2 linked regions of the Flammeovirga yaeyamensis genome follow. The protein of the gene in region 2 interacts with the protein of the main gene of each other region in a pairwise test. Links are inferred from orthologs where the notes say so. Each region holds a gene or a part of one and is shown on either strand. Other genes may lie near its edges.

Region 1 (15,664 bases), 810 kb from region 2 along the record:
ACGTGCCGCCTTGGTAGGGTATACCAATGTTGGTAAGTCAACGATTATGCGATTACTTTCTAAAGCGGATGTATTTGCAGAAAATAAGCTTTTCGCCACAGTAGATTCTACGGTGAGAAAGATTACCATGAACAATGTGCCTTTCTTGATGACCGATACAGTAGGTTTTATCAGAAAGTTACCAACAACTTTGATCGAATCGTTTAAATCTACCTTGGATGAGATCGTCGAAGCAGATATTTTGATCCATGTTGTTGATATCTCACACGAATCTTTCGAAGAACACATCGAAGTTGTGAATAAAACGTTGCTAGAGATCAAAGCAACTGATAAACCAACATTGTTGGTGTTCAATAAAGTGGATAACTATGTGGATAAAGAGTATCCTCCGTTCGAGGATCATCCACCGGCCACTTTAGAAGAGTGGAAAGAAAGTTATTTAGCGAAAGAGTACAATCACATTTTCCTTTCTGCAATTAAGAAAGAAGGAGTGGATGAGTTAAAAAGAAAGATCTTCGAATTGGTATCCGATCGATTCTATAAGATTTATCCAAACCACCATTCTTTTGCTTATAACCAATTATGGTTAGAACATGGAGGAGAATGGCCAATGTCTGAAGAAACAGGTGATGATGAATAGTATCGTCAAATCCTTTTAAAATATAATTTAGGTGATGTAAATTTTTATAGATTTGCATCACCTTCATTTTTTATGGAGTTTCATCAAATGGTCTTTTGGAATGCAGAATTCTACCCCACTTTTTGATATTGAACTCTTTTATATCAACCAATTCAAACTCATGAAAAATCTTTTCATAATTATCGCTTTATTCATTACTCAATTTACATTTGCTCAAAAAGTAGATAAGGATTTAGAAGCCATCAAAGAGACTTTATCTCGTCAGGAAAGGGCGTGGAATACCGGAAACTTGGATGACTTTATGAACGGCTATTGGGAGTCGGATAATTTACTTTTTATAGGTAAGAGTGGAGTGACCAATGGCTGGCAAGCGACTTTGGATAATTATAAAAAATCTTATCCAAATACCGATGCCATGGGGAAGTTGACATTCACTTTAATTAAAGTGGAAAAACTCTCTAAAAATGTAGCTTTGGTCATAGGAAAGTGGCATCTTAGTAGAACAAAAGGCGATTTGCAAGGACATTTTTCGCTGACTTGGAAGAAAATTAATGGTAAGTGGGTGATTATTGCTGACCACTCCTCATAACAAAAATAGATAAGACTTTAAGAGCTAATGAAACTAGATATTTTAGCCATTGTGGCACACCCAGATGATGTAGAATTAAGCTGTTCTGGTACCCTTATTAAAGCGATTCAACAAGGAAAAAAAGTAGGGATAGTCGATATGACTCGTGGCGAAATGGGAACAAGAGGAACACCCGAACTAAGAATGGAAGAAGCGGCAAAAGCCTCTGAAATTATGGGTTTATCGGTAAGAGAAAATTTAGGGTTTGCTGACTTTTATTTCACAAACGATTCTAAGCACCAAGAAGAAGTTTCGAGAGTGATAAGAAAATATCAGCCTGAAATTATCATTACCAATGCCATAGAAGACCGTCATCCAGACCATGGAAAAGCTGCACAGTTGGTAGTAGATGCTTGTTTTATGAGCGGTTTAAGAAAGGTGATTACTAAAGAAGACGGTATTGATCAACAAGCTTGGCGACCTCAGAATGTATTCCATATGATTCAGTCAAATTTTATGACTCCTGACTTTGTAGTGGATGTAACTGAACAATGGCCAACAAAAGTAGAATCGATCAAAGCTTTTGCTTCTCAATTCTTTGTAGGTGAGAATGATGCTGCTCCAGGAGAACCTCAAACTTTTATTTCTACCCCTCAGTTTATGCAGTTTTTAGAGGCCCGAGCAAGAGAGTATGGTCAAAGAGTAGGAGCACAGTTTGCAGAAGGATTTGTGAAATCTGCACCTATCAAAGTAGAAGACTTATTTCATCTAATTTAGAATAATTCAATATAAGAATTAGTGTTAGTGTTATTTGTTGATTATTAGTGAGTTAAAGTTTGATTTTTAGAGTATATAACTAAATATTATTTAGTCTTAGATATTATCAATAGGACAATTCGTTAATAATTAACTACATTTGTAATGAGAGAAAATGTTCAAACCTTATTATGCAGCGTTTAGAATCTTCTATAAAGAACTTATTAAATCAATCACAGACAAAACCTTTATCGGGTTTATGTCCTTATCATAGACAAAGAATTTCAAAGTCTTCACAAGATGCCTTATCTGAAGTGAAAGAGATTTTGATGACTTTTGTTACTGGTGAGATGGATCGATTTAAAAAACAGATACCAGAAGAATCAAAAGGTAAAATTCAAGAGATTGCTGAGCAATATGTATTATCTGTTTTAAATGTTATCGAAGAAAACATGATGAACGGAGGAGAGCATTATAATACTGAAGAACTAATTAATGGAGCGGTGAGAATCTTTAATGTTGAGGATTGTCCTGTTTTTCATACAAAGTAGAGATACATATTCTAACAATATTTTAATACAATATATTTAACGAAATAAAGAGTTAAGTATATTGTATTTTTTTTATACACACTAACTAATTTTTATTATTTCATATAAACCTTTTCACTCTATCATCAATGCTATAAAACCATCCATTTATACAACATTTTTTTCATTCAACTTTAAGTAGTCATTTGTATAAAATTAAATCAAAATGATAATTTTATTATCAATGATTTTTATTTGAACATTTATTTGTTTACTTTTGATACATCATAAAAACAAAGATGCACATGAAAACTATTCTACATGGAAAGCTATATGATGTAAGGAATGAAGGGGAATATGCTCAAGCAATTTTAAAATCTGATGATGGATTAGCCACTCTATTATATTTAAAACCAGTAGGTTTAAATATTTTAAAAGGCTATGAAGAACGCTCTTATACAGTAAGGGTAAAAGGATGGAATGCGGAAAGTGTTCAAAAGGGAAATAGTTTTTATGTCACAAATCTTACCGGATACTTTAAAGTATCTGCTTAAAATTTAATCAAAGAAAAGTAGTATGTTCTTAGGGGATAAGAATATATACCTATATAGAAAAAGCGGATCATGTTATGATACCGCTTTTCTTTTTATGATGTGTATTAATATAATTTTTAGATCGTTTTTCTATGATCAAAAAGATCTATTACAATCTAAACGTCAATCCAAATTGACCACCAGAAACGGTACCTCCACCAAATTGAAGATTAAGACCTATCACATCTGTAATAAACCATCGACCTCCAATCTGTATTCCTCCACCGAAGCCGGTAGAAGCGTGACTGTATCCGTAGAATCCTACATTAGCACCTGCATAGACATCCCATTCTGAGGTTAAGTTAAGTAGCCTATTGAAATGATAATTACCTATGGCAGACACAGTCCAAGCGGTACGGTGTTTTGTATTGTCCCAACGGTTATGGTAAGAAAATACACCACCCACTGAAATATCAGGATGAAATCCATTGTATTCACCTCCAATATAAAAAGGAACACCATGGTTACTAAAGCCAAATCCTGTATTTAAAAACCATGCATGGTTTCCTGAATGACTTCCACCACTTTTAGATTTAGTGTTTTGTGTATTTTTCTCTTGAGAAAAACAAAGTGATGAAATAAATAAACCAGATAATAATAGCAGTACATATCTGATATTTGTTAGTTGAGTTTTCATAATAGGTTTAATTGTTGAAATTGGATACAAAGAAAAGGCTAAAGAAGACAAGTTTATGTTAATTGAGTCATAAGAAAATAAAAAACAGTGATGAAAAAATATCACCACTGTTTTACATATATAAATAAATGAGAAATAAATCGAAAAAGTATTGTATTACAATTGGAAATGAAGACCTAATTGAGCTCCAGATCCAATGATTAATTGTAAACCGATTTTTTGGTTAAAGTGGAATTTACCGCCAATACCTAAACCAATCCAAAGTGGAGAGGTAGATGAATGACTATTTGGGTCACTACCAGGACCTGTGTATCTATGGCTCCAGATTGAAAAACCAATATCACCATTGGCAAAAACATCCCACTTAGGGTGAGAGATGTTTAAAACTCTATCAGCATACCATCTAAAACGGGCACCAACTCCAAAAACTGAATAATTGTACCAACTATCACTGTAACCTGCATAGCTTAAGGATGGACCCACGGTAAAATCTCGACCGAGATTAAATTCATAATCAGCTTGAAAACCTAAAGAACTATTGTACGACCAATAAGTACTTAAACCAACATTTAAGTTACCTGGGCCAAGGTAGTTACCACCACCACCTCCGCCTTTTTTGTCACTTTGACTGTAGGCAGAAAGAGAGAATACTAATAATAGACAAGTAAAAAGACTTGCGAAATAATTGATTTTGGATTTCATTTTTGAGTATTAAATAGATTGTTGTAAAGGATAATAAATGTGTAGTAAATCTATAGTATTGTTAAAATTAAAAAAAAAAAATCTTCTTTATTATCTATAAAATAGAAGACATTCTTTTTATAATACAAAAAAGTCTGAGGATTTCTCCACAGACTTTTTTAATGAATATATCGTTATTATTCTATAATTGGAACGTTACACCAAGTTGTGCACCAGATCCAATGATTGCTTGTAAACCAAAAGCTTCACTGATGTGGAATTTACCACCAATACCAATACCCCACCATAAACCGTTAGGACCATTAATATTGAAGCCGATATCACCGTTTGCAAAAACATCCCACTTAGGGTGAGAGATGTTTAAAACTCTATCAGCATACCATCTAAAACGGGCACCAACAGCAAAAGAAGTATCACCATTGTCGTTTTTACCATCATTCCAAGATTGGAATGCAACTGATGCACCAACAGTAAAATCTTGGCCAAGTTGAGCGATTTCATAATCGGCTTGTACACCAAGGTAGTCGCCAAAACCAGAAGTAAGACCAATGTTTAATACACCTGGACCTTGATAATTACCTCCACCTCCAGATTGTGCAAATGCTGAAGTACCAAAAGTTAAAGCGGCGATCGTTAGGAATAGACTAAATAGCTTTTTCATTAATTAAGAATGAGTTGTGTTAAATTTATTTTGATGAATTTAACGAATTTTAAATTGTAATAAGCTATTTAATTATGTTAAATAATGTTAATTAAAGTCTGATAGTCAAACCAAAGTTACCTGCAGTATACTGAGTTCCCCCACCAAACTGAAGATTAAGTCCAACTTTTTCAGTAAAGAACCAACGTCCACCTACTTGGATTCCAATACCTATACCATTATGATATTTTCTAATATCATCATAATATATATCGCCTTTTTTCTCGGTATAGTTGTAGTATCCAATATTAGCTCCGGCATAGAAGTCGAAATTATTAGGAATATTCATGATTTTGTTAAAGTGATAATTCACATTAAATGTCACGTTCCAAGAACTATACTTATGGTAGTGATTGTGATGTGTTTCTTCCCAATTGTTAATACCGAATGATCCTCCTAAAGAAACATCTGGGTGAACTGCATTATAATCAAGTCCTAAGTAGAAAGGAACACCTCTACCATTAAATCCTACACCTCCGTTTAAATAAAAATCAGAACCGTTTGAAAAATTACTACTTACTGAATTAGCCTTTTTAGTTTGAGCAGAAAGGCTAAATACAGAAAGAGTGAATAGTGAAACTAAAAATAGAAATTTGTTCAATTTCTTCATAATATGAGTTTGTTAAGTTCAAGTACAATACCAATCGAATGATTGAAAATTGAGGCAAATATATAAATATTTCATGATTGAATATAAAAAAGGGACAACTTTTAATTGCCCCTTATTGTACTTAGTATATCTGATAAAACAGATTAATATCCATACTTATGAAATTTCTTATAGACCAAAAGTAATCCCGATTTGTGCCCCTGTACCTATAATTGCATGTAAACCAATTTTATCATTAAAGTGGTATTTTGTACCAATACCTAACCCCCAATAAATTGGAGAAACAGAACTCCCGGAAGGATGGTGATCGTACCCATTATGATAATTTGAATTTGTAATTCCAAAACCAACATCACCTGAAGCAAATACATCCCATTTATTACTTGTAATACCTAAAACTCTATCAGCATACCATCTAAAACGAACACCTACGCCAAAAGTATTGTATTTAGCATAATAGGTATCCCAACCATAGTATGATACTGCTGCTGCCATTGTGAAATCCTGACCAAGTTGTAAGAATTCGTAGTCAGCCATAAATCCAGCACTTCCATAGTTAAAACCAACTCCTAAGCCAACATTTAGTTGACCAACTCCTTTATAATGTCCACTATTACCATTAGAAGTATTCGTGTTGTCTTGGGCAAGAACCATTGTGGAGAATGATATAGTAATTAATAATAGTAGTGTTTGAATGAAATTTTTCATTTTGATTTAAATTAATTGTTTAATATTGAACATTTAACTCAAACGACAACTTTATAATTTGGTTATTGAATCAGTGAAGTGATATGTTAATGACTTTTCATAGGTAGTTTGATTTAGGAAGAAGTTTAAAAAGAATTGATCTAGGATAATAAAAACCACTATTTGATGTCAATTTTAGGCATAAAAAAACTCTCTGAATCCTTAAATATTAAATTCAGAGAGTCTACTTGATGTATGATATAACTTATTGCATACCCTTAAATGTTCTTACTAATTTGTTAGAGAATAAGAAATCTCTTAACTCTTTAGGTTCGGCATCAAGGATAGTATCTTTATTTCCTTCCCAAATTTTTAGACCTTTATACATAAACATGATATACTCTCCAATTTCCATTACTGAGTTCATATCATGAGAAACAATTACAGTAGTTAAATTGTACTCTTGTGTGATTTCATGAATCAACTGATCAATCATCCAAGCGGTTTGAGGATCTAATCCAGAGTTGGGTTCATCACAGAATAAATATTGTGAGTTCATAACTATCGCTCTTGCAATACCCACACGCTTTTGCATACCACCACTAATCTCAGAAGGCATTTTATGAGCAGCTTGTTCTAATCCTACTCTTTTAAGACAAAAGTTTACACGGTCATCTTTTTCACTTTCAGACATATCAGAATGTACATTCAATGGAAAACGTACATTATCTGCTACTGTAAGTGAATCGAAAAGGGCACTGCCTTGAAAAAGCATTCCAATTTCGCTTCTAATTATTTTTTGTTCTCTTCTATTGGAGGTGTGAAAGTTTCTACCGTCATATAAAACAGCACCAGCATCAGGTTCAAATAGACCTACAATAGTTTTAAGAAGTACACTTTTACCTGTACCACTTGCCCCAATAATCATATTCGTTCTTCCCGGCTCGAATGTCGCACTAATATCAGATAGTACTGTTTTACCCTGAAAAGTCTTTTGTATATTTTTTATTTCAATCATTTCAATTAACTCAATAGGGTTTGTGCAAGAATAAAGTCGGCTGCAAGAATAGCAATACAAGAAGTAGTTACCGCATCTGTACTTGCTTTACCTACTTCTAAAGCTCCTCCTTTAACATTATATCCTTTAAAGGCAGAAATCGAAGTAACAATAAAGCCAAAAACAAAGGCTTTGATAATGGCAAAATTGACTTCAAAAGGAACGAACTCAGTCTGTATACCATAGATGTAATCTTCCAAAGGAGACAAATTTCCAAAGATTGTAGCTAGCCAACCACCCCAAATACCTAGGGCTCCAGATAGAATTGCTAATGCGGGAAGCATCGTCATACCAGCAAATATTTTTGGCAAAACTAGATAAGAAGCAGAGTTTATACCCATTACTTCGAGTGCATCAATTTGTTCTGTAATACGCATTGTTCCAATTCCGCCTGCGATTTGTGAACCTACTTTACCCGCAAATACAATCGCTGATAATGTTGGAGCCATTTCTAAAATCATCATTTCCCTTGTTGCCAAGCCAATGATGTATTTTGGTAAAAGAGGACTAACAATATTGTATGCCATCTGAAGGGCAATTACTGCTCCTACGAAAAGTGAGACAAAACCAATTAAGAATAAAGAATTGATTCCTATGGTGACACACTCTTGAAAAAACAGTTTGAAATATGTGGAAAATGATTCTCTGTTGGAAAACATTTTCCATAAAAAGATGAGGTATTCGCCTAAACGTCTCATTAAATAATTTTATATCAAAAAAATATAGTTCTAATCTAAATACTTGATGTTGACATCAAACTTTCTTGCTTACATCAAGCCCGTAAGTACATTTTCTATTATAGAAAAGCGATACTTATCTACAAATATAAAGAAGTTGATCACTTATTATACCGATCCTAAAAAATACACTAAATATGATGTTAAATTTTTCCAAATAAATAGTTTTTTAAAGGTCATTTACGTTTAAATAAATATATCAATCTAAAGCGACTATGGGATTTATGGACAGTGCAACCAAGGTGTTGCAAAATAATAGACGAGAATTAAAGCATGCTACCTCACCAAAGTTTAAATCAGATACTAAACACATTAGGCATTATTCTTTGGAAAAAATAGCCAAGAAACGTTCACAAAAAGAAATTGATCAATACAGTAAAAAACTAATTGGCTATAAAATAGTAGAGCATATCAAAGAGAAAATTGTGTATATAGTAATTGTAGCCTTATTAATATGGGGTATTGATTTTATATTGAACTTTTAAAAAAGAAAAACGAGGTAAACTCAAATTAAATTGAGCTTACCTCATTTTTTATATTTATAAATACTGTAAGTCAGTATCGAATTATAATTTCTCTCCGAAACATAAATCGCCTGCATCTCCTAAACCAGGAATGATGTACGATTTATCATTCATTTCAGGATCTACAGCACCAATCCATAAAGTACTAGGAACATTAATGTTTTCTAAAACATAATCTACACCTTGCTGACTGCTGATTGCAGCTAAAATATGAACATGTTTTGGTGTGCCATTTTTAAGTAATCCTTCTAAAGCTAAAAGTAAAGACTTCCCTGTAGCTAACATTGGATCTGCCAAAATAACTACTTTACCATCCAAGTTCCCAGACGCTACATATTCCATATTGATCTCTACTTCATCGGTTCCAGAACTAGAACGGTAAGAAGCAACAAATCCACTATCAGCGTGATCAAATACATTTAATACCCCTTGGTACATTGGTAATCCTGCTCTAAGAATAGTAGTTACCACTAATTCATCTTTTACTCTTCTAGATGGAGAAGTGCCTAATGGAGTAGTAATATCTACAGACTCATAGTCTAATGTTTTACTTAATTCATAACTAAGTAACTCACCAATACGTTCAAGGTTTCTTCTAAATCGGGCACGATCTGTTTGAATATTTACATCTCGTAGCTCGTTAATATAGGTTGAAGCAACATTTGCTTCTTGATTTAGGATAAATGTATTAGACATATATAATTCTCATTAAAATTGATCTGAATTTGATGTTGTCCCCCTGTAAATAAATCACATAGGATCCTAAAATGTGAAAGTAGTGAATAATCTGTTAGGGACTACTCTAAAATACTTAATAATAAATAATTGTGGGAAAAAGTGATGAAATAATAATAGAAAAGAAAAGTCTATAAAAACAAAAAAGCAAACATCAAATGATATTTGCCTTTTCCAACCAATTCAATTATTTAAACTTTATCTTTACGTTGAGGTGAAAACCTCACGATATTGATCACTTTTGTCTTTAGTTATGCCAAAAATACCCCAAATATTGTAACTAACTGTTTTGTAGTGAGTTATATATATTGTTGGTTTTTTGATATTGTGCGAAAATGAACAAATAAGGGGTTTTGTGTCCGATAAAAGAAAAATTACTCTTCTAATCTTGGTGTAGAGGTAGAATCTCCTTCCCCTAAAGTGCGTTTGATGTCCCAATCGGGTTCTGTAACAATGGTTTCAATGTTCTCTACACGATCTTTGAGTTGTTTATTCTCGATTTTAAGATTTTCTAACTCTTCAAGTAATCTTTGATAATCTTTTTTCTTGAGTTTTCCTTTACTGTTAGCTAAGATGGCAACAATTGGTATACTCAATGCCATTAAAGGTATTAAAATAGCGAAATCCATAATTTTTTATTTATATGATATATTTTTTGCTCCTAAAATCAAGCTCCTCATTCCTGTTAGAATACTTGTACTAGGAATATCTCCTCCCAATAATTCTCCTTTTTTAGAAAACACATAGTAAGAAGGTATCTTTTCTTGATGAAAATGAGAGGTCATAAAACAGTCTTTGCAATAAGGGGAGGAGATCGGTAGGATGTAGGTGTTATTCAAGCTGTTATCTAGTTTTGGAGCTCCATATTCTCTTAGAAAGTTCTCCCAATTATTCTGTACATCTGCAACAGCATAGATAAAAGTGACTTCTTTTCCCCATGTTTCTTTTTGTAAAGATTTCAGTTGATCAAAATCTTCTAGAAACTTTAAACTCCACGAACTGCTGATGACTAAAACGAGTACCTTTCCTCTAAAATCAACCTTTCTTATTTTCTCCCCTTTTTTATTGATAAGTAAGAAGTCCGACTTTATATCCCCACTTGTTTCATTCTGTGCAAAAGAGGTGTGCACGAAAATGAACATCATTAGAATCAAGAGTAAGCTATATTTCTTTTTTTGATACATTATATCAAATATCATTTATTGAGATTACATAAACCCAAACGGTTTATCACCCGATGTTTTCTGAGAAGCTTTTGACAATGAACTTCCTTTTCCATCCATCATCATCATATCCAATCCATTTGGAGGAATAGCAAATTCAATTTCCAATTCATTGGCTGTTTTGATTACACTACGGATAATCTCATGTCTAAAATGAAGTTCATCACCCCATGTAGGCGCCTCGAAGAAAATATAGAATAGAATATCGAATGAATAGAGTCCTATGTTATTTAGATTAACCACATAGAAATCCTTTCTGGTATGAGGATGCTTTCTAACTAATTCTTTTAATCGATCCACAAACTCATCGATTTTTTCTGGATTGGTTTCGTACTTTATTCTGATATAGGTTTTATACCTTCTGAATACACGCATTCCCATATTGTCGATAGTGAAATCAGCCATTCTGGAATTTGGAATAGAAACCAATGAGTTTTCGAATGTTCTGATTCTCGTTGATCGAAGTCCGATTTGTTCGACTGAACCACTAACTCCATCTGCCTTCACCCAATCGCCAATAACAAAAGGTCGGTCCATGAAAATCATGATCGATCCAAATAAGTTTTTGATAGTATCTTGGGCAGCTAAGGCTACGGCTACACCACCAATAGATAGACCGGTTAATAAGCCACTAATTTCATAACCTAAAGCACTTACCGTAAAAACAATGCCTACTAAAATAACAATCAGCTTGGCAGTCATACCAAAGAAAGGTGCAAAACCTCTTTGTATTTGATCTTCTCTTTCATTGGCCTTTCTCAACCAAATCGCTACCCAAAGGTCAGTCAAACTATAGAAGAAGCGGACCACTTGGAAGATACTGTACACTTTTAGTACAATGATCACAAATTGTAGTTCCTGAATGGAGAGTTCCAAACTCGGAGAAATCATTCTGTACCAATAGCATATGGCAATGGTTAATGCAGAACTAAACATTCCTCTTATATAGCGTCTTTCTTCTTTTGATCGAGAAACAAACCCCATAATGAACATGATCGTTCTGGAAAGAAGTATAATGGAGAACCATGCCCCTAAGAACATCACTGTTAAACTGGTTACCTGCCACAGTTCAAGGCCTAAAAATTCTTTTCGAGCATATTTACCCAAAGGTTTTCTCAAGATACTACCTACAGTTTCTAAGCCTTCCGTACCAATAGGGAAAACTTGTCGGTGTTTGTTTTCAATTAGTTGAATACTAGCCTCAGAGAACATCCATTTTTTTCCGAATTTCTCTAAGTAAAAATCAGGTAGCTGACGGTCGAGGACATAAATTTCTTTATTGTGTCGAGTGGTATCAATAAAGTTTTCCTCTTCTGGAATATCTTCTAATTCAATCCAAAGTCCAAGTCCATCGTAAATTTGCTTTAGCTTCATGGCCAAAGTAATTCGATCTTCAAGGCTCAATTGATTTAAAGATTCTAATGTTTTTGCTGCTAACTCAGGATGGTAATTATCATCTTGTTGAAAAACAAAAAAAGTAGTCACCGCTGCCTTAGGGTTACTTAAATCTACTTTTGCTTGTTCTTTAACAACGATAGGTTTTTCTGAGGGAGTCGGTTTTTTAGGAGCAGGCTTTTTGACAACCACTTCTTTACCCGATGAATCCTTCTCAACAACATCTATGGAATCAGGATTCACATTAACTTCTTCTTCTTTTTTAGGTCGTTTTGGAGGTAAAGCAGCTGGGTAATAACGTCTAAAAACTACATTAATTTCGCGAACAGATTTGGGTGAATAGATCCAATTTGAGTTTTCACGAATCATGTATATTTCTGGAATATCTTCAAAGACAGTAAAAATATAATCGCCATCCTCATTTCTATAATTTCTTCTATTCGAAATATCGTCAACATCCAATCCTCCATGTTTATCAAATATTTGTTTTAGTTTGATAGCCAAAGCAATTTTTTGTTCTATCGAATAGTCATCACCTCCTAAAGTTCTCGCTGCAAGTTCAGGATTATAAGAACCAGAAGCAGGGCTCAAAAAACCTATATGAGAAACCATTGTCTTATAAGGTGTTTTTGTGCTAAACTTTATATTCGAATATTGTGCACTTACTTGTGAATAAGTAAGGAAAATTACAATACCTAAAAGTATCGAAGTTATATTTGTATGTGAAAAACGACTTTTAAAGTTCATAAAGAATGTCTAATACTCCTTTGTTGACAGTAATATGTTTGTGTTTTAATCATGAAGGGTTCGTAGAAGAAGCATTGAAATCGATAAAACAACAAACTTATACTAATATAGAAATAATTATTGTAGATGATGCTAGTAATGACCGATCTGTTGATCGTATTAAAGAATCATTACAAAAATATAGAATTGAGGCTACTTTTTTAGCATTAAAAAACAACATAGGAAACTGTAAGGCATTCAATAAAGCATTAGCAATTGCAAAGGGCGAATTTGTGATTGATTTTGCTGCTGATGATGTATTGCTACCTCATAGAGTTGAAGACGATGTAGCGTGTTTTATAAAGTATGGGAAGGAATACGCCTGTGTTTTTTCTGATGTTGAAATGATAGATGAACAAGGAGAGAGTATTAAAAAATCCTATTTCAAAAGAGATCTTGATGGTAAATTATTAGAAACAGTAACCACCGGAGATGTATATGAAAGAGTACTGAGTAATCCACCTTTATTTTCAGCACCAACAATTACTTTTAGAACATCGGCATTACGTCGAATAGGAGGGTATGACGAAACGCTAGCTTACGAAGATTTTGATGTATGGATACGTCTATCAAGAAACAATAAGTTCGCGTTTTACGATAAAATCAATACTCTAAAACGAGATTTACCCAGATCTTTGGGAAAACAATTTTATTATCAGAGAGGGAATCAATTACTCAAATCAACATTAAAGATATGTCTGAAGGCCCATCAAATGAATACCAAAAAATCGGAAGATATTTCTTTGAGTAATTCGGTGCTTTATCATGGAAGGATAGCGGCTTTAACGGGAAATAATTTTTTAGCCAAAGCCTATTATCAGTTATATAAAAAACTAAACAAACTAGCTTTTTTTGATAAACTATTATTATGTTCCATTCGGTTCAATATAGACTGGTCGAGGTTTTATATTTGGTGGTTACAGCAACGAAAAATCAGTTAAGGAAAAAATATCTTTATCTTATTTTCGAGAAGGGGAAATTTCAAAAAAGTATTTCTATTTTTGCAGCATGAAACACAAACAAAACATTACTTTATTCGCCCTTATTATCTCAGGATTATCTTTCTTTTCTTGCTCACCATCATCGCAAGAATTAACCAATCAGGGAAAACAGAAACTTTCTGATAGTAAATTTAAAGAAGCGATTTCATTATTTGATGCCGCTTTAAAAGAAGACAACCAAAATGCAGATGCCTACAATGCGAGAGGTGTCGCTTTTATGTCGTTAGAAGAATATAGCCAGGCCAAAAAATCATTTACTTTAGCCATTAATGTATATGAGAATTCTGAAAAGGATTTTCCTAAAGCATATCAATATTTTTATAACAGAGGGAATGCCAACCGTTTTCAAAGAGATCATGAAGAGGCTATTCTAGATTATACAAAAGCGATTCAATTGGATGATACAATAGCTGATATCTATTTGAACAGAGCCCTTGAAAATGCTGAAATCAATGGAGTAGATCAGGCACTTGCAGATTTTGATAAAGCCATAGAATTATCCAATGGAAAAGACAAAAGGGCATTCTTACATAAGGCTAAGGTACTTATTGCAGTGAAACAGTTCGATGCAGCCTTGAAAACCATTGAAAATGCTATTAACTTAGACAAAAAATATGGCGAAGCTTATTATTTTAAAGCATTGGCTTTAAGTGGTAAGATTGGTAAAGCCAACGATGAAGTGTGTGACTTATTAGCTTCTGCGGAAGTTTTTGGTTATCCATATGCTGCTACTGAAATACAAAAACATTGTGAATAAAAAGGGTCTATGAGTACATCCAAAAGGTTTAAAATATTTGCTTTGGAGGACAATGCAGTGTTCTCAAAAATGCTGAATTATATATTAAGCATGGATGATGAACATGAAGTGGTAATGTTTGAGAAAGGAAGGGATTTATTAAACTCTTTGGACCAAAAACCTACTTTAATTACCGTCGATTACTCTTTGCCTGATATGACAGGAGAAGAGGTGATCCAAAAAATTTCTATGCGAATGCCTAATGTTCCTGTGATTGTTATCTCAGGACAGACGGATGTGAAAATAGCCGTAAAACTATTTAAATATGGAGTTTACGATTACATCACGAAAGATGAGGACATTCGAGAGCGTTTATTAAATGCTATCAATAAGATAAAAGTAAACGAATCTTTAATTGAAGAAGTAGAACATTTAAGGGAAGAGCTTTCTCATAAATATGAATTTGATAATTCTATTATAGGGAACAGTTTGCCAATGAAAAAAGTGTTTCAACTTCTTCATAAAACATCTGATAATGCCATTAATGTTTCGATCACAGGAGAGACAGGAACAGGTAAAGAAGTAGTAGCAAAAGCAATTCATTATAATTCTAATAGAGCAAAGAAACCTTTTGTTGCCGTCAATATTGCTGCTATTCCTACATCGCTTCTAGAAAGTGAGTTATTTGGTCACGAAAAAGGAGCATTTACCGGAGCAATCTCTAAAAGAATTGGAAAGTTTGAGGAAGCCAATGGAGGGACGATTTTTCTTGATGAAATTGGAGAAATGGAAATGAGCTTACAAGCCAAGCTTCTAAGAGTAATCCAAGAAAGGGAAGTAGTACGAATTGGAGGGAATCAGATTGTAAAATTAGATGTAAGAATAATTACAGCTACGCATAGGGATTTATCAAAAGAAATGATGGCGAATAAATTCAGAGAAGATTTATTCTACAGATTAATGGGAGTGCCAATTTACCTTCCTCCTCTAAGAGAAAGGGGGAATGATGTAATTCTCTTAGCTAAACACCTATTAGAACAATTTATA
Region 2 (15,651 bases):
GCACCTCAACAAGCATTACCTGCAGATCTGTACGGTACTCTTAATTTTGGTGTAGCTTATAGATTACCTGGTAGAAGATTCTTGCGATAGGAACTTAGTTTTATAAAGATATTGAAGCCCTTGCAGAGATGTGAGGGTTTTTTTTGTTTGATAGTTTGTGTATTTGATCTGTGTATTCTGTCTGCGTATCCGGTTCGTGTACCGAGGGGCCAAGGCCACCTCGTTGAAGACGTAGTAGCTAATTAGTTTTTCCATATTAGATATATTACTGTTTTATGATTGTTTTTTGGTCTCCCCTTTTTGGCTTTTATGGCAATAGTGACAAAAATCATGTTTCTGTCATCTTGAGTAGGGGTAGTAGACTACTCGGTCTCCAACGATGGTGGCCTTGGCCCCTCGTTTACGGACTGGGTGGACAACGTATTGGGTGCTTAGGTGTGTTTAGAGTATCATGACTTTACATATGGTCTTTTTAAGAAAAATTTATAAATTTACTCTACATATTTTTTAACGATTCATTGCTAACTATGACTAGATCAAAAGCAGAACTTTGGGTTCATATGGTTTGGAATACCAAGAACTTCGAGGTACATTTCACTCAGGTGATGTGGAAAGACTATCTCAACGATTTATTTTTTTCGATTTCAGAACAATATGCTATAGACCTTCATCAGGTCAATGGGTATAATAATCATGTTCATGCACTTATTCGATTGAGAACTGGTCAAAATGTGGAGGATATTGCTAGAGTATTGAAATCAATATCATGTAGTAGAATAAAATCAGATCTAAAAATACGTAAGTTTTCATGGCAGGAGGGGTATTATGTTTGTAGTGTGAGTCCTGATAGGGTGGTAAATGTGAGGGGGTATATTCAGAGGCAGTGGGTGAAGCATGAGAGGGTGGTGAAGTATAAGGAGGAGGTGCTAGTGATTTTTGGTGAGCATTTATAGCTTGTGTACGTAGTCCGCAGATATAGTTCGTGTGCTCTGTCTGTATATCTAGTCTGAGTATCCGGTCTGCATATCCAGTCCGTGTACTCTGTCTGTATATCTAGTCTGAGTATCCGGTCTGCATATCCAGTCCATGTACTCTGTCTGTATATCAGTCTGTGTACCCTGTCTGCGTATGCGGTCCGTGGTCGAGGGGCCAAGGCCACCTCGTTGAAGACGGAGTAGCTAATTAGTCTATTAATATTAGATATATTGTTGATTTACGGTAGTTTTTTGGTCACCCTTCTGAGGCTTTTATGGCAATAGTGACAAAAATCATAATTCTATCATCTTGAGCGGATGAAGTAGACGTCTCGGTCTCCAACGACGGTGGCCTTGGCCCCTCGTTTACGAGCCGGGAGCACAAAGTATTGGGTGTTTGTGTCTTGGTTGTATATTGTCTATGTACTCGGTCTATATATCTAGTCTGTGTATAATACAGTCTGCATATCCATCAGTATGCTTGATATGTATATCTGGTCTGAGTATACGGTCTGCATATCTAGTTCGTGTACTCTGTCTGTATATCAGTCTGTGCACCCTGTATGCGTATCCGGTCCGTTGTCGAGGGGCCAAGGCCACCTCGTTGAAAACGTAGTAGCTAATAGTCTATTAATATTAGATATATTACTGTTTTACGGTATTTTTTTAGTCGCCCCTCTTAGGCTTTTATGGCAATAGTGACAAAAATCATATTTCTATCATCTTGATCGGATGAGGTAGACGTCTCGGTCTCCAACGACGGTGGCCTTGGCCCCTCGTTTACGGACAGGGTGGACAACGTATTGGGTGTTTGTGTATCCGGTTTGTGCATCCTATCCCTCGTTTACGTACCGGGGGTACAACGTAATTGGTGTTTGTAAATTAAATTATTTTGATTTTTTTTTAAAAAAATCGAGGAGTACAATAATTGTACTATTCTAACATTGTAGAGTGCATATGTTTAATTTACACTTATCACAATAAATTGCTATTAAGTAGTTATACGTAACGATTATTTGTATAATCTTTATTTATTGAAATAATCATACCTATTGTATATGATTAATGTGCTTGAAATTTCATTGAGAAAAGCAAGGTTAATTTATTGAAAATAAATAGATAATAATTTGTAAATAAAACTAAACAGGGTTATACTTGCATAGTTATTTCGGTAACAGCGAACTAAAATATATTCTTTAAACAAACTTTTAGAGAATTAATTAATAAAACCAAAAATTAAAATCTATGCTCTACAAAGATTACGACTAATATAAACAAATTTTAAAAATGAAGACTTTAAAACTATTAAGTATTGAAATATAAATTCTAAATACTGTCAACTGTTTGATTCATAAGCTTGGTAATAATGTATTTTTATTGTTGTTTCATACAAATTGTTTGATTGACTAATTACTGTATTGTTATTTGTAATTGTGTTGATATTTAGACACTTATTGTTGTTTTAATATTAATTTCATTTACAAAATCATGATCTATTCCAATTTCATAAAATATTTATTCTAAATACAGATTTGACCGTATAAGGTCAAACACTAATTAGCGATTCTATCGCTTCATTTTGAAGCACAAATTGGTATTGCGGGGGTATTTTATATCCCTGCAAACTTACCAATGATACAATTAGTGAATAAATTATAGAAAGGCGTTACTAAAAGTATGGTATATACTAAGTTAAGGCTATTTGAATGGATAATAAAAACACATTTAATTTACTGGTGTACAAGATTATTAATACAACTGTTTAACGATCAGATTGAGAAATCCATAGCAAGCAATTCTAATATTGCTTGTTGGATTTTCTCATAATAAACGAATGCTAAGCGTTTATATGTAGTTGTTATTTGTATTTAGGTTATATATAATCTATCCTCATCTAATTTGATATTTAATAATGTAATTCGAAAATAATATTAATAATTGTATGCTTTTATAAATATTGCAAAATCCAATGAAAGTTACATTGGTGAATTTTCAAGTAAATTAACTAAAAATTAAATCCCCAAAATGTCACTTAATCAAGATTTGAGAAAGAATATTAATGTAGAGAAATTTACTTCTGTTTTAAAATTCAATATGAAAAATGTTCCTAAGTATTTAAGAAAGGCTGTATACTGGAATATTCAAGAACCTTGGGCTCGAACATTATTTAATAATGGATTCAGGATATCTTTTATAGATGATACATTAAGTGTTTTTAAACCGACTACAACTATAAATTTAGAAAACACAACGATTTGTACTTTCAATTTATACATCAAAAGAGATTTTCATATTTTCTTAGATGAATTTGAGAAAGACATATTCAGAGAATATTCTTTAATGGAGGAAGATATATGGGAGGAAAAGGAAATATTACTTCGGAAAAATAAAACAGGAACAAATTCTAATAATTTAGTTTACTCATTCAAAATACCTATTCAGAGATTAATGGGAAATCCATTCTCTTTTGATATTATAATGAATGAAAGACCGATTTTCTTATTTTTAAAGTTTAAAGAATATCCATGTGTTAACATGACTTATGATTTAGGTAAATGGAGTAAGATTAGACATGACCTTTATAAAAGTACTCGACCAATAATATATAGCGAACACTGGAAATATTTAATGAATGATCAATTCCTCGATGAAAATTCAGGTAAAATGTATCAATACCTTCATTTATTAAAGCATGATGGATTACATGTTTGGAAAAAGCAATTTGGATTAACTTATCCTTTGTCATATTGAGTTAATTATTATTTATGTGTATTACATAAATAATAATTAACTTTTTTTTATTGTTGTTTCGATATTTAATAATTAAAGGCTTTTATAATTTTGATTCTTAATTTTAATAAAATTGTCTCAAAAAAAAGAAACACTTAAAATATTAAGTGTTTCTAAACAACATTATCGTCAAATGAATAGAGTGTATATAAAATTTTTTGTTTCTTTTGCGTGTTTCCGTATTTATGACAATCATAAATTTGGGTTGGACAAAAAAAAGATAGAAAATTTTAAAAATATTTGAGAATGAGTGGAATTTATTTTCATATACCTTTTTGTAAGCAGGCGTGTCATTATTGTGATTTTCACTTCAGTACATCATTAAAGCTTAAAAATGATGTGGTGAAGGGCATGTTGTGGGAGTTGGATAAACAAAAGGAATACATTAATGAAAATATTGAAACTATATATTTCGGTGGAGGAACACCTTCTATTCTATCCATTGATGAATTATCGGTCTTATTAGACAAAGTTCATAATAACTTTAATACGAGTGGGGTGAAGGAAGTGACTCTAGAAGCCAACCCAGATGATATCACCAAAGAGAAGCTAGCATTTTGGAAAAAATTAGGCATTACCAGACTATCCATTGGCTTACAATCTTTTTATGGTCCACATTTAGAGCTCATGAATAGGGCTCATAATGCGGAAGAAAGTCTAAATGCAGTGAAAATGGCGCAAGATGCAGGGTTTAACAATTTGACCATTGACCTTATTTATGGTATCCCATATCAAGACCATTCGGTTTGGTACAAAGATTTGGAAACTGCTTTATCTCTTAATGTACCTCACATTTCTTCTTATTGTCTGACAGTAGAAGAGAAAACGGCCTTGGGGGCTTGGACTAAAAAAGGAAAGTTTAAACCAGCAGAAGATGAGTATGCTGCTGAACAGTTTGAACATTTAGTCAAGACACTTTCTCAAAATGGATACGATCATTATGAGATTTCAAACTTTGCCAAACCAGGTTTTTACAGTCAACATAATAGTGCTTATTGGAAAGGGAAACCTTATTTAGGTATAGGTCCAGGGGCACATTCATTTAATGGAAGTGATTCGAGACAATACAACGTGAGTAATAATGCGAAATATGTAAAGTCTATTGTTCAGCAAAATACCTTGATGTTCGATAAAGAAATGTTGACTAGAGCCGATGGAATAAACGAATATATATTGACCACTTTACGCACTATATGGGGCTGTGATCTTCAATTCTTACTTGATAATTATCAATTTGATTTATTAAAAGAGATGAAGGAAGAAGTGGATCGTTTTTATGCTTCCGATTGGATAAAAGTCAAGAACAATCATTTGATGCTAACCGAAAAAGGAAAGTTGTTTGCCGATAAAATTTCAAGTGAATTATTTGTTTAACTTCTGATAAAATAAATTTCAAGTTAATCCTAGATCAAATTTCACCCTGTTTGGATTCGTTTGTTGAAAAAAATGGGTTGTTTGTTGAAAATACTACTTATTCACATTATTCCTTTTCAAATTTGATGATATCAATAAGAAGCTAGTTGCTCTATTGATAAAACAAAACCATAGAATTCATCAATTAAATAGGGTAATCACTAAAGTGAACCACTAAATCAAACAACTTTACTAAGGCAATGAGATATTTAATCTTCCTAACTTCATTCATACTAATTCAAACTTCAGCTTTTGCACAACGGCCAACCGATGCCGGTAAAAGAGGAGGAGCAAGACCAAAAATTGGGGTGGTCACAGCAAAAGTAACCGATGCTGATTCTAAAGAACCTTTAGAATTTGTCACTGTAGCTTTATTTTCAGCCAAAGACTCTAGTTTTATTACTGGAGGAGCTACAGATCAGCAAGGTAGAGTGAAAATATCTGAAGTTCAGGTAGGTAAAATATTTGCCAAATTAACCTTTATCGGATACGATGAAACCGTTACTTCCTCTTTTATTATCAAGCCAGATGCTCCTGAAAAATTTCTAGGAAATTTAGTCATGACAGCCTCAGCTAAAGCACTGGATGAAGTGACAGTCACTGCAGAGCGTGATATGATGGAATTAGGGATTGACAAAAGAACGTTTAATGTAGCTCAAGATTTAACGACAGTAGGCGGTTCGATGACCGATGCTTTAAATAATATTCCATCGATTGATGTAGATCAGGACGGATCGGTTAGTTTGAGAGGTTCATCAAATGTGACTATTTTTATTGATGGCAAGCCTTCTAATTTAACAAGCGAATCAACGGCTGATATTTTAGATCAGATTCCTGCAAGTTCTATTGAAAGAGTAGAGGTAATTACTAATCCATCCGCCAAATATGACCCTGAGGGGACAAGTGGTATCATCAATATTGTATTGAAGAAAGATAGAAAAGGTGGAGTGAATGGTACAGCTAGTGTTACCGTGGGTAACAATAATAAATACAATGCTAATGTTGGTGTGAACGCTAGAGTTGGGAAACTGAATGTTTTTGGTAATTACTCGGGTAGATACAACGAAAGGTGGCAAGAAAGAACACAAACTCAAAAAAATTACGATAGAGAAACAAATGCCTTTACAGGATCAAATGTTCAAAATACGAAGCGTGATGATGAAAGACTCTCTCACTTATTTAAAACAGGGTTGGATTATGATTTTAATGATTACAACAATGTGTATGTCAACGCCACTTTCAATATGGGTGAAGGCACAAATAATGAGAAGCTTTTGGTGAATTATTATGATCAGAATGATGATGCTTACGATTTATTCTTAAGAGATAATGTATCGACAAGAGAGAATCAGACACAAGAATATAATTTTGGCTGGCATAGAACATTTGTCAATCCCAATCAAGTACTTGATGTATCTGGACAAATCTCTACTTCCAATCGAGTATCCAATGGTAATTTTGATGAATATGGATATGACGGCAACGGCGGTTTAGTATCATCACCATCATTTCAACAACGTAACCGAAATGATGGACCGAGTGAATTGTATATCGCACAAATTGATTATACACATCCGTTAAGTGAAAAATCAACATTAGAAGTTGGAGCTAAATCTACCCTAAGAAGAATTGGAGCAGATTTTACCTCGGAAAGTTTACAAGGAGGAAATTGGGTATCAGACGATTCTCTGAATAACAATTTTAATTATAACGAAGATGTGCATGCCGCTTACGCCATGTTCCGACATGAAGCTGGTAAATTTGGGTATCAATTAGGAGTGAGAGCGGAACAAGCTTACACCACTTCTATATTGGACGAAAATGCATTAACTGATCGTCAGGAAGTACAGAATAATTACTTTGCACTTTATCCAACCGTACATGTGTCATATAAATTTGCTCAACAAAGAGAGGTGTCTTTTGGGTATAGTAGAAGGGTGAATCGACCACGAGGAAGAACTTTAAACCCCTTCCCAGATTATTCCAATCCACAATCTCTTAGAAAAGGTAATCCTTATTTAAAGCCAGAATTCATTGATGCCTTAGAGGTGACTTACCAACACGGTTGGGACGATATTACTTTAACAGGTTCTGTATATTATCGTTATACTCACGATGCCATGCTAAGAGTAACAAGTGCCACTCCAGAAGGGGTGACAATTTTATCTTGGGACAATATGGATAATAAACAAAGTTATGGTTTTGAAGGGATTGCTACCTACAATATGACGAAATGGTGGAAATTCACAGGAAGTACAAATATTTATAACCTTCAAATTAATGGTAATTCTGGTGACTTAGATTTATCCAATCAGGCTTGGACAATGAATGCTAAATTGATGTCCTCGACGAATTTAACCAAGACTACTACCTTACAGTTATCAGGTCGTTTTAGTTCAAGACGTGCGACAGCACAAGGACATATTGATCCAATGGGTGGACTTGATGTTGCCGTATCACAAAGGTTATTCAAAGGAAAAGGTACACTTCAAGCCAGAGTGTCTGATGTATTAAACACTTATCAATTCAATGTACATAGTGAAGGCGTTGGATTTACTTCGGATATGACAGCAGATTGGGAATCGAGAGTAGCTTATCTTACTTTTTCTTATCGATTCGGTCAGATGAACAAAGGAAGTAAAAAGAAACGTAAAAAATCGGATAGCAGTGGAGGAGGAGATGACATGATGGATATGATGTAAAATTAAATGGATAGCCTGGGTAAGCACAAATTGTGACTGTTGAACCCAGGCTATTTCTTTTTTTAGAGCCATAACATCGTGCAAGTTGATTTTTGTAGTAGTTTATTGATAATATTACATCAATGTGTTGATTATGAGCAATTTTTTTTAAATTAAGATACGCTTGAAATACAATACATACAATATATGACTCAAGAACTACTTAACTACTATGATAATTCCCCATTAGGCGTAACTATTTACAAACGATTAGCACCACATAAATTTGAAATATATTATTATAATGAAGCTGGTCGGGAAATGGATGGATTATCAGAGAATGAAACCAAGGGAAAGTTGTTGGAAACTGTTTTCCCTAATTGTGAGGAGATAGGATTATCTCAATTGTTGGAAAAAGTATATCTAGATGGGAAAACTCAGGTGATCCCCTTCATGGGTTTTAAATCAGATAATACGAAAACTATTCATAGAACGAATAGAGTACAGAAATTGGAAGAACCTTACGTTGTAAGTGTTTTCTCCGATGAGTCACAAACGTATTCTTATATACGTCAGATCGAAAAGGATAATAGAAAATTAAATCATGCCTTAGATTACACTTCACATCACTTAAGAGGGAATTTATCAACTTCTTTAGGAATTTTGGAGTTATTTGAAGCTACCGATGTATCTCGTGAAGAAAAACAGTTTTTACTAAATGTAATTAAGAAGAATCTTGAAAACATTGATTCTAAGATGCATCACTTGGTAGATTTACTGTATAAAGAAGTGAAAGAAGATGAGAAAATATTGAAAAAGCATAAGTTTAAAACCTTCCATTTGAAGAACTCAAGAGTATCATAAAACAAAAGGCTGTCTCTAATGAAAGAAACAGCCTTTTGTATATGTTTACTCTACCGATGATTTCGATTACATCATGCCTGGCATACCACCACCCATTGGAGGCATAGCAGGAGCTGCAGCACCAGCTTCTTCTTTCTCGTTAGAAACTACACAGTCTGTAGTTAACAACAATGAAGCTACTGAAGCAGCGTGCTCAAGTGCAAGACGAGTTACTTTAGTTGGGTCGATTACACCAGCCTCAACTAAGTCTTGGTACTCCTCTGTACGCGCATTGAAACCGAAGTTACCTTCACCTTCTAAGATTTTATTTACGATAACTGATGCCTCTAAACCAGCGTTACCCAAGATAGTTCTCAATGGAGCTTGGATAGCAGTTTTTACGATTTGAACACCAATTTCTTCGTCTGGGTGAGCTGTATCAACAGAATCAAGAACAGATGAAGCTCTCAATAGGGCAGTACCTCCACCAACTACGATACCTTCTTCAACCGCTGCTCTTGTTGCTGCTAAAGCATCATCCACACGGTCTTTCTTTTCTTTCATTTCTGTTTCAGTCGCTGCACCGATATAGATAATTGCAACACCGCCAGCCAATTTAGCCAAACGCTCTTGTAATTTTTCTTTATCGTAATCAGAAGTTGTGTTTTCAATTTGAACACGGATCTCAGCAACACGAGCAGCAACAGCGTCAGCATTACCTGCACCGTTAACAACAACAGTGTTGTCTTTGTCGATGATCATTTTCTCCGCAGTACCTAACATATCGATAGTCGCATCTTCTAACTTCATACCTGTTTCGTCAGAGATGACAGTACCACCTGTAAGTACAGCGATGTCTTGTAACATAGCTTTACGACGGTCACCAAAACCAGGAGCTTTAACTGCTGCTACTTTTAATGCACCACGGATTTTGTTTACTACTAATGTAGCCAATGCTTCAGAATCAACATCCTCAGCGATGATTACTAGAGGCTTGCCAGTTTGAGCTACTTGCTCTAATACTGGAAGCAATTCTTTCATTGTAGAAACTTTCTTGTCGTAGATCAAGATGTATGGAGATTCCATATCTGCTTCCATTTTCTCTGTGTTAGTCACAAAGTATGGAGAAAGGTATCCACGGTCGAATTGCATACCTTCAACAGTTTTTACTTCTGTTTCAGTACCTTTTGCTTCTTCAACAGTGATCACACCATCTTTACCTACTTTTTCCATCGCTTCAGCGATCATTTTACCGATCTCAGCGTCGTTGTTCGCAGAAATTGTTGCTACTTGCTCAACTTCTTTGTTTGTTTCAACAGTTTTTGAAGAGTTTTTCAACTCAGCAACGATGGCTTTCACTGCTTTGTCGATACCACGCTTCAAGTCCATTGGGTTAGCACCTGCCACTACGTTTTTGATACCTGTAGTGAAGATGGCTTGAGTAAGAACAGTGGCTGTAGTTGTACCATCACCTGCCTCATCAGCAGTTTTAGAAGCTACTTCTTTTACCAACTGAGCACCCATGTTTTCGATAGGCTCTGCTAATTCGATTTCTTTAGCTACTGATACACCATCTTTAGTAACGTGTGGTGATCCGAATGATTTTTCTAAAATAACGTTACGACCTTTTGGTCCCAAAGTAACTTTCACTGCGTTTGCCAATGCATCAACGCCTTTCTTTAATCCTTCGATTGCTTCTGTATCGAAATGAAGATTTTTTGCCATAATATTTTTAAGATTAAACGCTGATGTTCTCAGCGAAATAATGTTGTGTTAAATGTAATGTTGAAGTTTCCTTCTAAAATTTGAGTATAAATTAAACGATCGCTAAGATGTCCGCCTCACGCATCATCAAATAATCTGTACCGTCTAAGTTTAATTCTGTACCAGAATATTTACCATAAATTACAGTGTCTCCAACTTTAACTGTCAAAGGCTCGTCTTTTGTTCCGTTTCCTACTGCTACAACAGTACCTTTTTGAGGCTTCTCTTTCGCATTGTCAGGAATAAATAGACCTGATGCAGTTTTTGTTTCAGCTGCTGCAGGCTCGATAAGTACTCTGTCCGCTAAAGGTTTAATGTTCACTTGTGACATTGGAATCTATTGTTTTAAAAGTTATTAATCATTCAAAAAATAAAGTCTCCCACATTTTGGGATACTGACACTCGTTTTGCCAAGAGTGTGCCAATAGACTTTTTGATAAAAATTGTCAGTGAAATGTGTCAAAATGACGGGAAATGATTTTTGGAGGTAAGGAGATTGGAGATGATGTTGGGGGTGGGGGTCAAAATGACACGGTTTTTTTAGGTAATAGGTAATAACTAATAACTAATAGGGGTGACGCGGCGATGATTTTAATTTGGAACTAAGGAACTAAGGGGGGAGGGTATTCTATTAGGATAGAGTATCAAAATCCTATGAATTTATTTTTTTAGTTAGGAGTTAGGAGTTGCCAAAACTGGCGCAAATGTTAAGCGCTAGCGACATTTGTGTCTAAAAACGTTAGAGGTCTCCCGACCTCGTATTTTAACTATAGAACTGAGGAGTGAGGATATTCTATGGGGTAAAAGTATCAAAAGCCCAGGAATTTATTCCTGTGGATGTTTTTTTAGGAGTTAAAATCTATCGAATTAATCGGATAAATGGGGTGTAGAAATAATCCCTAACTAATTTCAAATTATGTGATTTATGTTACACAACATTTCAAAATGAAAAGCAATATTGCAGCATAAAGTTACACTCGAATGCAAAAAAGTACCATCATACCTTCTTGGTTGAAGGGATATAAAAAGGAGTTTTTATCTGGCGATTTATCGGCAGGGATCACTGTGGGAATTATGTTGATTCCACAGGGTATGGCTTATGCTAGTTTGGCAGGGCTACCTCCTGTGTATGGCTTATATGCAGCCATGATTCCTCAATTGATCTATGCTTTCTTGGGTACTTCGAGGCAAGTGTCGGTGGGGCCTGTGGCTATTGATTCTATGTTGATTGCCGCAACGGTGGGTTCGATTGCTTCTGTTGGTCCTGATAATTATTTATCGGCTATTTTACTCCTAACATTGATCATTGGGGTGTTTCAAGTGGTTTTTGGTTGGATTGGATTTGGCTTTTTAGTCAATTTTCTAAGCAAACCTGTGATTAGTGGTTTTACATCAGCGGCAGCTTTTGTTATTGGGTTGGATCAGCTTAAAAATATTTTTGGGATTGATATTGAGAGAGGGAAGTCCACTTTTGGTGTGATTAAAGAGATCATTTATCAATTTGATGCATTTAATTATTCAGCTTTGGTTGTTGGTTTAATTGGTATCTTTTTAATTAGGTTGACAAAAAAGTGGAGCAAGAAAATTCCAGGTTCTTTGGTGGCCGTTTTGGCAGGATTAGGAGTGATGTTTTTTATTCCTTTGGATATTCAGGTTTTTGGAGCTATTCCTCAGGGGATGCCTACTTTTCAATGGCCTATATTTGATATTGAATTGATAAAACATCTTTTGCCTTCAGCTTTGGCGATTTCCCTAATTGCTTATATGGAATCGATTTCTGTAAGTAAGGCTTTACAAATGAAGCATAAGGGCGAATATCAGATTGATAATAACAGAGAGTTTATTGCTTTGGGAATGGCAGATATTGTGGGTTCTTTTTTTGGCGCTTTTCACACCACAGGAGGATTTAGTAGGTCAGCGGTGAATGATCAGGCAGGTGCCAATACGAACTTGGCGAATATCATAAGTAGTGGTATTTTATTTATTACTTTATTGTTCCTAACGCCTATTTTCGAATCACTTCCTAAAGCCATCATCGCCTCTATCATTTTAGTGGCAGTATATGGTTTAGTCGATACCAAATATCCAAAATTCTTATGGAAAACGAAGAGAGAAGACTTTTATATGTTGTTGATCACTTTTGTGATTACGTTCTTTCTGGGGATACAAGAGGGGATTTTATTGGGGATGATTTTAAGCTTATTGTTGTTAGTGAAAAGAACAGCAAAACCTCATATTGCTGTTTTGGCTAAATTAAAAGGATCATCAGAATATAGAAATACCAAACGATTTGATGATATCGAAGAGCGAAAAGATATACTGATAATTAGACAAGATGCCCAGCTTTATTTTGCCAATTGCAATTACTTTTGCGACAAGGTAAAATGTGAGGTAGAAAATAAACAAGAAGTAAAGCTTTTAGTATTGCATTTTGGTAGCGTTTCGAACATAGATTCTACTGCTCTAAGTGCATTAGAAGATCTAGTTTATGATCTCAAACAAGAAGGGATTAGAACGTATTTTTCGGATATGATCGGCCCTGTTCGCGACTTTCTCACAAGAGTAGGTTTGATGCATCGTTTGGGAAAAGATCATTTCTTTTTAGACGTACAATCTGCTATAGATTTTTACGATAAAAAGGGGAATCAAATAGAAATAAGACGTAACTTTGAAAGAGCGATTCAGAGTAACGATTTTGAAGAAAGAAAAATTTAAACACATTATTTAAACATATTCATCGAATACAAACATTATGAAAATCGAACAAATTTACACTGGTTGTTTAGCTCAAGGAGCCTATTACATCGAATCGGAAGGAGAAGCTGTAATTATTGACCCACTTAGAGAAACAAAACCTTATTTAGAAAAAGCAGAAAAAGAAGGAGCAAAAATTAAATATATTTTTGAAACGCATTTCCATGCTGATTTCGTATCTGGACATGTGTCTCTAGCGGAAGCAACGGGAGCAACAATCGTTTTTGGTCCGACTGCACAAACATCTTATGAAGCACATATTGCTAAAGACGCGGAGGTTTTTCAAGTGGGTAAAGTAACCATTACTGTTTTACACACACCCGGTCATACACAAGAGTCATCAACATTTTTATTAAAAGATGAAAATGGTAAGGATGTGGCTATTTTCTCTGGCGATACTTTATTTATTGGAGATGTTGGTCGTCCTGATTTAGCCGTGAAATCGGATCTAACAAGAGAGGACCTTGCAGGTTTATTATTCGATTCTCTTAGAAATAAAATTATGCCTTTGGCAGACGAGGTCATTGTTTACCCAGCACATGGTGCGGGTTCTGCTTGTGGTAAGAACATGAGTAAAGAAACTTTTGATACGCTCGGAAATCAGAAAGCATCCAACTATGCTTTGAGAGCCGATATGAGCAAAGAAGAATTTATCAAAGAAGTGACCACAGGTTTGGCAACACCTCCTCAGTATTTTCCTAAAAATGTAAAAATGAACAAAGAGGGGTATGAGCATATCGATCAGATTTTAGCCAATGGTAATACACCTATGAATCCTCAACTTTTTGAAGAAGTAGTGAATGCAGAGGGCGCCTTGATGTTGGACACTCGTTCACCTCAAACTTTCAAAGATGGATTTATTCCTAATTCAATCAATATCGGTCTAAAAGGAGGGTTTGCTCCTTGGGTAGGTGCTTTGATTGTCGATCTACATCAACCTATCGTCTTGATTGCTGATGAAGGTACAGAAGAAGAAGTAATTACTCGTTTGTCGAGAGTAGGATATGATAATACTTTAGGTTTCCTTGAAGGAGGAATTGAAGCTTGGAAGGCTGCAGGTAAAGAGATAGATCATATTGAATCGATTACTGCTGAGGAACTAAAAGAGAGACTATCAAAAGATATCCAAGTTATTGATGCTAGAAAGAAATCAGAGTATGTATCAGAACATATCAATAGTGATAAAGTAGTGAATAAACCTTTGGATTTCATTAACTCAGAATGGAATGATTTAGCAAAAGATGGTACCTACCACATTCATTGTGCAGGTGGCTATCGTTCGATGATTGCTTCATCAATTCTTAAATCAAGAGGATTTGATAACATCATTGATGTAAAAGGAGGTTTTAAAGCGATTAAAGAGGCGGGTATTGATGTGACAAATTATGTTTGTCCTTCTACAATGCTGTAGATTAGGTAGTAGGTAGTAGGTTTTGAAGTTTCTTCTTTTAGAAAGTAGCTAAAACGGAATTGTATACCTGATATCTAAGATATTATCTATAAAAAATAAAGGTTAGCAATTTTCTAATTTGAATTGCTAACCTTTTTTATTAACCTGGCATTTCTACATTATAAGATTTGACATGAGAGATATTAGAAAAGATGTTTAGCCAACTTTTGTTTTTGACTCTGTATTTACTTAATAGTTTTACGATATCTAGAGTGCCTATAGTATAAGATGGATTGAATTTCCCTTTGAAATCACCGTTATAGATAATCGTTTGATCCTCTTTTTCTAGAATGAGTGTTTTCTCACTATCAGAGATATAAATATTTTTGTAAACACTCGAATTTAAATTTAGTCTTTGATGCTTTGATTTAAAGCCTTTCATGTTTTTAAACATAATTGTTTTAGTTTAATTCCATTTAATTTTTGTAAACAAAAAATCCCAATTCTACGCTTTAGAAGTGGGAAAGAATAAATGGATAGTTTATTGATATTTAGCTGGTTTGTGTTGAAAAGAAAGAATTTTTGTCGTATTTATTTGTAGTTGGTTTTTCTTTTCATTTACCAAAATATATGATTAATTTCATATAATACTGTTGATCCCAAATATAAGAATAATATGTAATACATTATTATTAATCTAATCTAAAAACCATTAATTATTATAAAATTTGGGATCATGTTTTGGTAAAAAAATAAAAAAAGCTATCTCAATAAATCAAGATAGCTTCATAAATATCATAAAGTAGTTGTTACCATATCTGATAGGTTAAACCAATCTTTCCGTATAAATTAAAAAGATTTGGATCCACTGTTTCATATCCACGAGGGAAAATTCCGTTGAATCCCCAAGCAATTTGAGCGTCGAAATTAAATCGGTTCACTTGTTTTTGAATACCGAATTGGGCACCCCAATCAAAATTAACCAAATCATGACTGTAATCATAAGGTGTATCTCGTCCGATTGGGCTTACCGTTCCAGCAA

The links.
Region 1: the proteins of groL (region 2) and KMW28_RS17035 interact in binary tests that used the Escherichia coli proteins (3 or more experiments, as listed by UniProt). The link is inferred for Flammeovirga yaeyamensis from one-to-one orthologs.

The regions. Positions count from the first base shown.
Region 1 is NZ_CP076132.1:4,296,175-4,311,838, reverse strand. The notes cover bases 5,566-8,507. They hold KMW28_RS17035 (ABC transporter ATP-binding protein), read right to left. Parts: upstream 7,442-8,507; coding sequence 6,689-7,441; downstream 5,566-6,688. Other genes in these bases: KMW28_RS17025 (hypothetical protein), read left to right, coding at 8,433-8,507; KMW28_RS17030 (MlaE family ABC transporter permease), read right to left, coding at 7,447-8,178; KMW28_RS17040 (hypothetical protein), read right to left, coding at 5,905-6,444; KMW28_RS17045 (DUF3575 domain-containing protein), read right to left, coding at 5,566-5,736. Outside these bases: GTPase HflX, read left to right, coding at 1-640; KMW28_RS17080 (YybH family protein), read left to right, coding at 801-1,229; bacillithiol biosynthesis deacetylase BshB1, read left to right, coding at 1,257-1,985; KMW28_RS17070 (hypothetical protein), read left to right, coding at 2,156-2,515; KMW28_RS17065 (hypothetical protein), read left to right, coding at 2,800-3,048; KMW28_RS17060 (hypothetical protein), read right to left, coding at 3,197-3,724; KMW28_RS17055 (outer membrane beta-barrel protein), read right to left, coding at 3,881-4,426; KMW28_RS17050 (hypothetical protein), read right to left, coding at 4,608-5,087; more of KMW28_RS17045, read right to left, coding at 5,179-5,565; more of KMW28_RS17025, read left to right, coding at 8,508-8,702; upp (uracil phosphoribosyltransferase), read right to left, coding at 8,784-9,437; KMW28_RS17015 (heat shock 70 family protein), read right to left, coding at 9,851-10,105; KMW28_RS17010 (TlpA family protein disulfide reductase), read right to left, coding at 10,112-10,621; KMW28_RS17005 (mechanosensitive ion channel family protein), read right to left, coding at 10,685-12,841; KMW28_RS17000 (glycosyltransferase), read left to right, coding at 12,847-13,821; KMW28_RS16995 (tetratricopeptide repeat protein), read left to right, coding at 13,889-14,638; KMW28_RS16990 (sigma-54-dependent transcriptional regulator), read left to right, coding at 14,648-15,664. UniProt on the Escherichia coli protein: Part of the ABC transporter complex MlaFEDB, which is involved in a phospholipid transport pathway that maintains lipid asymmetry in the outer membrane by retrograde trafficking of phospholipids from the outer membrane to the inner membrane.
Region 2 is NZ_CP076132.1:3,491,007-3,506,657, reverse strand. What follows is about bases 8,108-11,036. They hold groL (chaperonin GroEL), read right to left. Parts: upstream 10,427-11,036; coding sequence 8,789-10,426; downstream 8,108-8,788. Other genes in these bases: KMW28_RS13650 (co-chaperone GroES), read right to left, coding at 10,518-10,796; KMW28_RS13660 (transcriptional regulator), read left to right, coding at 8,108-8,722. Also shown: KMW28_RS13685 (hypothetical protein), read left to right, coding at 1-90; tnpA (IS200/IS605 family transposase), read left to right, coding at 528-953; KMW28_RS13675 (hypothetical protein), read left to right, coding at 3,000-3,725; radical SAM family heme chaperone HemW, read left to right, coding at 4,011-5,138; KMW28_RS13665 (TonB-dependent receptor family protein), read left to right, coding at 5,378-7,879; more of KMW28_RS13660, read left to right, coding at 8,066-8,107; KMW28_RS13645 (SulP family inorganic anion transporter), read left to right, coding at 11,447-13,180; KMW28_RS13640 (MBL fold metallo-hydrolase), read left to right, coding at 13,218-14,630; KMW28_RS13635 (hypothetical protein), read right to left, coding at 14,770-15,063; KMW28_RS13630 (outer membrane beta-barrel protein), read right to left, coding at 15,419-15,651.